2 regions of the Arthrobacter sp. I3 genome follow, and region 2 is predicted to be linked to the other one. Evidence: riboswitches for the same ligand, from Rfam matches in the RefSeq annotation. Region 2 holds a riboswitch; the other holds the start of a gene.
What was found. Region 2 has a riboswitch for cyclic di-AMP ahead of Y706_RS0113195 (NlpC/P60 family protein). Riboswitches for the same ligand answer to the same signal wherever they lie in the genome.
Positions count from the first base shown of each region.

Region 1: it holds a riboswitch for cyclic di-AMP, as region 2 does, so the genes downstream of both, Y706_RS0107850 (hypothetical protein) here and Y706_RS0113195 (NlpC/P60 family protein) in region 2, are expected to answer to the same signal.

Region 1 is NZ_KI914915.1:28,735-32,134, reverse strand. It holds gene Y706_RS0107855 (sensor histidine kinase) at 1-608, shown strand, start outside; gene Y706_RS0107850 (hypothetical protein) at 754-1,440, opposite strand; cyclic di-AMP (ydaO/yuaA leader) riboswitch at 1,448-1,651, opposite strand; gene Y706_RS0107845 (hypothetical protein) at 1,853-2,101, shown strand; gene Y706_RS0107840 (cation:proton antiporter) at 2,098-3,303, shown strand; gene Y706_RS0107835 (DNA alkylation repair protein) at 3,362-3,400, opposite strand, start outside.
Region 2 is NZ_KI914930.1:14,916-18,315, forward strand. It holds partial or broken gene Y706_RS25445 (NTP transferase domain-containing protein) at 1-160, opposite strand, end outside; gene Y706_RS0113190 (HNH endonuclease) at 255-755, opposite strand; gene Y706_RS0113195 (NlpC/P60 family protein) at 975-1,745, opposite strand; cyclic di-AMP (ydaO/yuaA leader) riboswitch at 2,041-2,224, opposite strand; gene Y706_RS0113200 (M23 family metallopeptidase) at 2,347-3,168, opposite strand; cyclic di-AMP (ydaO/yuaA leader) riboswitch at 3,173-3,388, opposite strand.

The DNA.
Region 1 (3,400 bases), on a different contig from region 2:
TGGCCCAGCGCAACACTGTGCCCGGCTCCAGGCAAAGCCACGACCTGGCCCGGATCCGGGAGGACGCCGCGACGCTGACAGGGATTGTCAACGAACTGCTCCTCGCGGCAACCGCGGAGGCCCCGGACCGCTCCGCGCCCCCTGCCGACCTCGCCGACGCTGCCGCCAGCGTCGCCGGCAGCCTCCAGCAGGTGGCAGAGCAGCGGCAGGTGCGCCTGGAATTCTCTGCCGCTGCCCGGCCGCTGGCCCGGATCGAGAAGAATGCGCTGCGGCGTGCCGTGCTGGCCCTGGCGGACAACGCGCTGGCCCACACGCCTCCGGGCGGCCGCGTGTCCATCACGACCTCAATCGAGCAGAAGCGCGCCGTGATCACGGTGGCGGACTCCGGGACCGGAATCACCGGCGTCGATCAGGCCCGGATCTTTGACCGGTTCGTGCGGACGGCCGGCACCGGCACCTCACAGGGACAGCGGAGCTTTGGCATCGGCCTGGCCCTGGTCCGTGAGATTGCCGTCGCGGCCGGGGGCACCGTCGAGGTGGCCGCGACGGGCGGCGAGGGAACCGTCATGAAATTGAGGCTTCCGCTCATGGGCAGCGGGAATCCCTGAGGACCCTGCGCCGGGGAAAGCTATGCCATCGGGATCCCGGACCCCCGAATGCGGAGACAGGAAAGACCGGCGGTCGAGTTGCCCCCAAGGGAACTCGAGCGCCGGTCTTTCCGGACTGTCTGGCCCCGGGTCGGGGCCGTGCGGCTTAGGCGCGGACGAACGTCACGCCGCCGGTCGCGGTGAGCCAGGACAGCGGGTGGACCATGGTCTGGTTCTTGCCGTTCATGCCGCCACTGACCACCTGGCCGTTGCCGGCGTAGATGCCGACGTGGCCGGACTGGACCACCATGTCACCGGGCTGCGGCGTCGCTACAACGGTTCCAAGGCCAAGGAACGCGCGGGGACCGATGTCGCCAACGGGCTTACCCGCGGCGCCAAGGGCCTTTTCCACCATGGCAGTGCAGTCCTGGGTGATGCCCACCTGGCTGTAGGCGGCCGAGAGCATGATGGCGTTGCGTCCGCCCGCGGGCGCCGCGGCCGGCGCTGCTGCCGGAGCTGCTGCCGGAGCGGCCTGCACCTGGATGACCGGCTTGGCCGGAGCCTTGGGCGCCGCCGCCGGGGCTGCAGCGGGAGCCGGAGCCGGCGCGACGGGCTGTTCGATGACCGGCGCGGCAATAGAATCCACTGCGGGGCGCTCGAAGCTAATCTTGACGCTTGAATCGGCACTGACCGGGGCACTGACCTGTCCGGTGACGTCGACGTTCGACGCCGGAGCAGAGTCACGCTGCACGGGGGCGGTGGCGGCGTTGGCGGCCATTCCGCTGGTCAGGACCAGGCCGGATGCGGCGGCGAGGACGGCGGCATGGCGCGCAAAAGTATTGACTGAAGTCATGAAAAATGTAGCCTCTCCCAATGCCTGCGAGGTGAGCTGTCGGATTCGGATGGGAGGCACCCGGCCGCACTCCCGGGCCCGTCGTTTGCGGGCACTGTGCGGCTTCACCCCAAGACCTGCATATCAGCAGGTCAAAAGTGGTTTCCCCGTCTCTGCCGGACGTTGATGCGAGTTACCCCCGGGCCGCGGCAGAGTTAGGCAATCGGCTGGGGAGCGCCCGTATCGGAGACAACAGGCACTCATCAACCGTAGCGCGAACCGCACCCGAAAGTCACATTCAGGTAACGGAGCCATGATGCCGGGCCGCAATTTGCCCATAGGGCGGCGTCGTTTCCGAACATAGGATGATGCCATCAGCACCACCGGAAGCGGAGGCCCGAAAATGAACAGCCATTGTGTCGCCATCTGCCAGTTGAGCACTCAGCCCCAAGAGGATTTCGACGTCAACACCGAGCTGCTGATCCTCGACGGCGGGGACGTCCACGTGAGCACCTGGGACGCGGAACCGCGTGACGGGGGTTTCGACGAGCACATCCTCAATGACCGGGTGGACGCGCTCGGGTACATGGTTGTCAACGACTGGGCCTTCCTGGACGGCAAGGCCTACGCGGTGGTGGAACGGCGGTCAGGCCCGGCGCCGGCCGGCCGCCGAGAACCGTGACCTTCCTGTCCCTGGCGCTGATCGCCGTCATCGCCCTGGCCGGCCCCCTGCTGGCCCTGCCGGCGCGCTGGCACTTGCCTGTCATGCTGGGTGAGCTGCTGGCCGGCATCGCGATCGGGCGCTCAGGCCTGGCCCTGGTGGACCCCGCGGACCCGACGTTCACCCTGCTGGCCAATATCGGGTTTGCGCTGATGATGTTCGTGGCAGGCACCCACGTTCCCGTGCGGGATCCGCACATCCGTGGCGCCCTCGGCAAAGGCTCCCGCCGGGCGATGGTGGCCGCAGCGGCAGCGGTGGTGGTCGGAACCGGCATCGGTCTGCTGTTCGGGACTGGACATGCTCCCCTCTACGTCGTGCTGCTGGCGTCCTCGTCGGCCGCCCTGGTGCTTCCAATCGTCGATTCCCTGCGCCTCGGCGGGCCAGATGTCGTCGCTATGACAGCGCAGGTGGCAATTGCCGACACAGCCTGCATTGTGGCGTTGCCGCTCCTGGTGGATCCGCCCCACGCAGTCCAGGCGGCGCTGGGTGTCCTCGTGGTGACCGGGTGCGCGGTAGTGCTCTTTGTCGGCTTGCGCTGGCTGGAGCGCCAGGGAATCCGTCGGCGCGTGCACCGGCTCTCGGAAAGCCGCAAGTTTGCCCTGGAGCTACGGATCCAGTTGGCCGTGCTCTTCACCCTGGCCGGTGTCGCGACGTGGAGCAATGTGTCTGTGATGATGGCAGGCTTTTCTTTCGGCCTGGTGATGGCTGCGGTCGGCGAACCGCGGCGGCTGGCCCGGCAACTGTTCGCGCTCAGCGACGGCTTCCTGGGTCCGCTCTTCTTCGTGTGGCTGGGTGCATCGCTGACGTTAAAGGACCTGGCCGGGCACCCGGACATGATGGCCCTCGGCCTGTTGCTGGGGGCCGGGGCCCTGCTGGCGCACGCCGACCTGGCTTTCCTGGGACTCCCGCTGTCGCTGGGGGTGTTGTCGGCGGCCCAGCTTGGCGTACCGGTGGCTGCGGCGAGCATCGGCACGCAGCTTCAGGTCCTGCTCCCAGGCGAGGCCGCGGCCCTGCTGGTGGGAGCGCTTGTCACCATAGCCGCGAGCGCCGTCGCCGGGTCACGGGCGGCGAGGACTTTCGCGGTCCCGGCAAATGCCGGCGGCAAGTCCGGAAATTCCGGCAGCGCCGTCGGGCAGGGCGATCCGGGGGGTCCGACGGCCTGACAGTCCGAATGTCTACATGCCTGGACCAAAGCCGGGCCGGCGGCGAAGGTTCGGAGGGTTATTCTCCAACCGATGTGAATTGCAGCTCCGGCCTCCG
Region 2 (3,400 bases):
CCCCGGGGTCGGGGCCGACGACGACGGTGCGCCGCGCCGCTCCCGCGGCCCGAAGTGACCGCTCCAGGAGGGTGGCGCCGTCGTAGATCAGCCCGGATTTGGGCACGCCGCCGAGGCGTGAGGACCGCCCCCCGGCGAGAATGATGGCATCGAACTCCATCGGTTCAGCCTAGCGCGGCGCCAGCGGCCACTGAACAAGCCGTAATGTGCGCCGGCAGCGTCTTCACCGGCTGATCAATCAGCTAGGAGGCCGATCAGGCAGCCGATTCAGGCAGCAGGAACGGATCCCAGGCCGGCGTCGGCTTCTCGAGTTCCTTGATCTGCCAGATGGCACCCTTTGGCGGGCCCGGAACAAAACCGATCTTCCAGCCCATCTCCGCCGGCGTATGGTCGCTCTTGGCGTTGTTGCACCGCAGGCACGCCGCCACCAGGTTCTCCCAGGAGTCGGCTCCGCCCCGCGATTTGGGCTGGATGTGGTCGATGGTGTGGGCAGCCTTGCCGCAGTACGCGCAGCGGTGGGCATCCCGGCGCAGCACGCCGCGGCGGCTCACCGCAGTCATCGTGTTGTACCTTGGCCGGATGTAGCGGTTCAGCAGGATCACGGACGGGCGGCCCAAAATGTCCTGCGGGCCGACCACGGGGTCGTCCCCTTCGGCCACCACGCTGGCCTTTCCGGTCAGGACAAGGACGAGCGCCCGGCGGAAGGTGATGACCGCCAGCGGTTCATATCCAGCATTCAGAACGAGAGTGCGCATCCGCATACCTCTTCACGGCCGCACCCGCCAGCGGCACGAGGGCCGGCTGCCCTCTGCATGGTCGGGCTATGGATCGACAACACAAGAGTAAACACTCAAGTGCCGGATCACCGAATATTTTTTCACCGGCGCGGTCCTCAGCGCGGAAAGTTCACTGCGCGGCAACGCAAAAGACCCCCGCCTGGAGGCGGGGGTCTTTCGGAATGCTGGGGTTCGTGCTTAGGCGCCGACGCGGATGAAGACCGGGCCGGAGCCGACGTTGACGCTGTACAGCGCGGTGGTGCCGCCGTTCCAGCCGCCGTGCACTGCCATGCCGTTGCCGACGTAGACCGCGATGTGAGCCATGCCCACGCCGCCGTTCTGGTAGTAGGCGAGGTCGCCCGGGCGTGCCTCGGCGGCGCTCACGGTGCGTCCCAGGGACAGGTAACCTGCCGGCCAGCCGTGGTAGTGGATGCCGGCCGCGGCCAGGGCGTTGGTGGCGAGGGCGGTGCAGTCCTGCGCCACGCCGATCTGTGCGTAGGCAGCAGCGGCGATGGTCGCGCCTGCGCCGCTTCCGATGCCCGCGGGGGCCTGGGCGGCGACGCCGCCGCTGACGCCAAGCTCGGTGCCGCCGGCGCGGGTGGCTGTAGCCGTGGCCGTGGCGTCCTGGACCTTCACGACGGGCTTGGGAGCCTCGACGACGGGAGCCGGGGTGGTGGTCACGGCCGGCTTCTCGTAGGAGATCGCGATGGTGGAAGCGGCCGAGATGGTGGCCGGAGCTGCGGACTGGACTTCCAGGGCCGAAGCGGAGGTGGATTCGCGCTGAACATTGGTTTCAGCAGCGTTGGCTGCGATTCCGCTGGTCAGGACCAGACCGGAAGCTGCGGCGATGACCGCAGCCTGACGGCCCACGCCGCCGGCGTTGTCGCCGACAGCCTTAGCAATTACAGCCAGCGAGTTGGTCTTGGTGACCTCGGCGCGGTGCCGTGCAACGTTTGCACGAGTAGTCATTAAGTTCTCTCTTTCGTGATCCTTGGACCGCGCGCTTTCGGGCACGGACTGAGGACGCTCCGGCATCTTGGGGGTACGCCGGATCGCCCCGAAATGGGTTACTTAGCGAAGGGTGTACTGCGAAGACGCGCCAAAAGCGGAAACTGCATGCTGTCCGGGCTCGGTAGCGATTGAGCCTGCGGAACGTGATCCAATCCGGGCGCCGGCAAGGGCGGCACGTGATGTGGATTCCAGCGGGCTCGACAGAGCCTCGCCGGTGCGCATGCGCGCAGAATTGTGGCGTGAAGACACGAAAGTAGCCTCTCCCAATGCCTACGAGGTGAGCTGTCGGATTCGGATGGGAGTCACCCGGCCGCGCTGCTTCCTGGGAAGCTTTGCGACTTAACCCCAAGGCCTTCTTTCGAAGGCCAAAATTGGTTCCCCCGCCCCTGCCAGACGATGTAATGCGAACGGACCTTGAGCGGTGGCAGAGCTAGGCAATCCACTCAAGAGCGCCAACTTCGGAAAAGTTGGCGTGCTTCAAACCCTACAGCAGTCCTGATCCAATGTCACATTCAGATCACGGCGTGTCACAGGAAGTTGAGAGCAGCCCATCGTCTTTTTAGAGCCAGCCGAGCGGGTCAACGACATCGCCGTTGACCATCACTTCAAAGTGGAGGTGGCAGCCCGTGGAGGCGCCGGTGGTTCCGCTCATGGCGACGACGTCACCGCGGGAAACCTTCTGGCCGACCTTGACCGAAGCCGAGGACAGGTGGTTGTACGTGGTCTCCAGGCCGTTGCCGTGATCGATGACCACGCGGTTTCCCCCGCCGAAGGGATGCCAGCCGTTGAAGGTCACGGTGCCGCTGGCGGCCGCGTGGACCGCCGTGCCGCACTGGGCGGCGAAATCCTGGCCGCGGTGGAACTCCCCCGCGCCCCCGGTAATGGGGCTGACACGGTAGCCGAAGGGCGAGGCCGTGACCAGCTGGTCGAGCGGCGCACCCAGGGTGCCGGCCGATGCCGCGCGGGTGATGGTACCCACAGACTGGGCACTCAGCAGCTGCTTGAGTTTCCCGTCCGGATCGCCCTTCGTGGTGACGGCCGTGCGGCTGAAGTCGACTTTGGCGGCGGCGGCAGCGGTGACATCCGGCTGCACGGCGGCGGAGAGCGCGCCGGATCCGCCCGGATTCGAAGCCATCACCGGGCTCGTGACGGGGACCGTCACGGTGAGAACCAGACCAGTTGCGGCCAGTGCGATCCCGGCCTTCTGCCCGACTCCGCTGGCCGCGGCAAAGTCCGTGACCTGGCGGAACGGACTGCGACGGCGACGGCGTTCATCGCGGTGCACGTCCCGCGGGCGTTCGGCCGTGTGTGCGACGACGGGACGCGGCTCCGGAGCGGGACCGGTCGCGCGGCGACGGCCCCTGGCGGTCTGGGTGGTCAAGAACGGTTCCTCTCTGGATGGCCTGCGAAGTTAGCTGTCGGATTCGGGTCAGAGAGATCAAAGACCCGGTCCGCCGTTGCAGGCAGCCACGCATAGAGGCATCCCCAGGGGATCCTTCGGTGGAAGCTGCTTGCCGCTGACGGACTTCACCCCAAGGCTGCCGAAGTAGCAGCCGAAAGTGGTTCCCCCGCCCCTGCCAGGAGGTAGTTCTGCGACTGATCCGCTGGCAGGG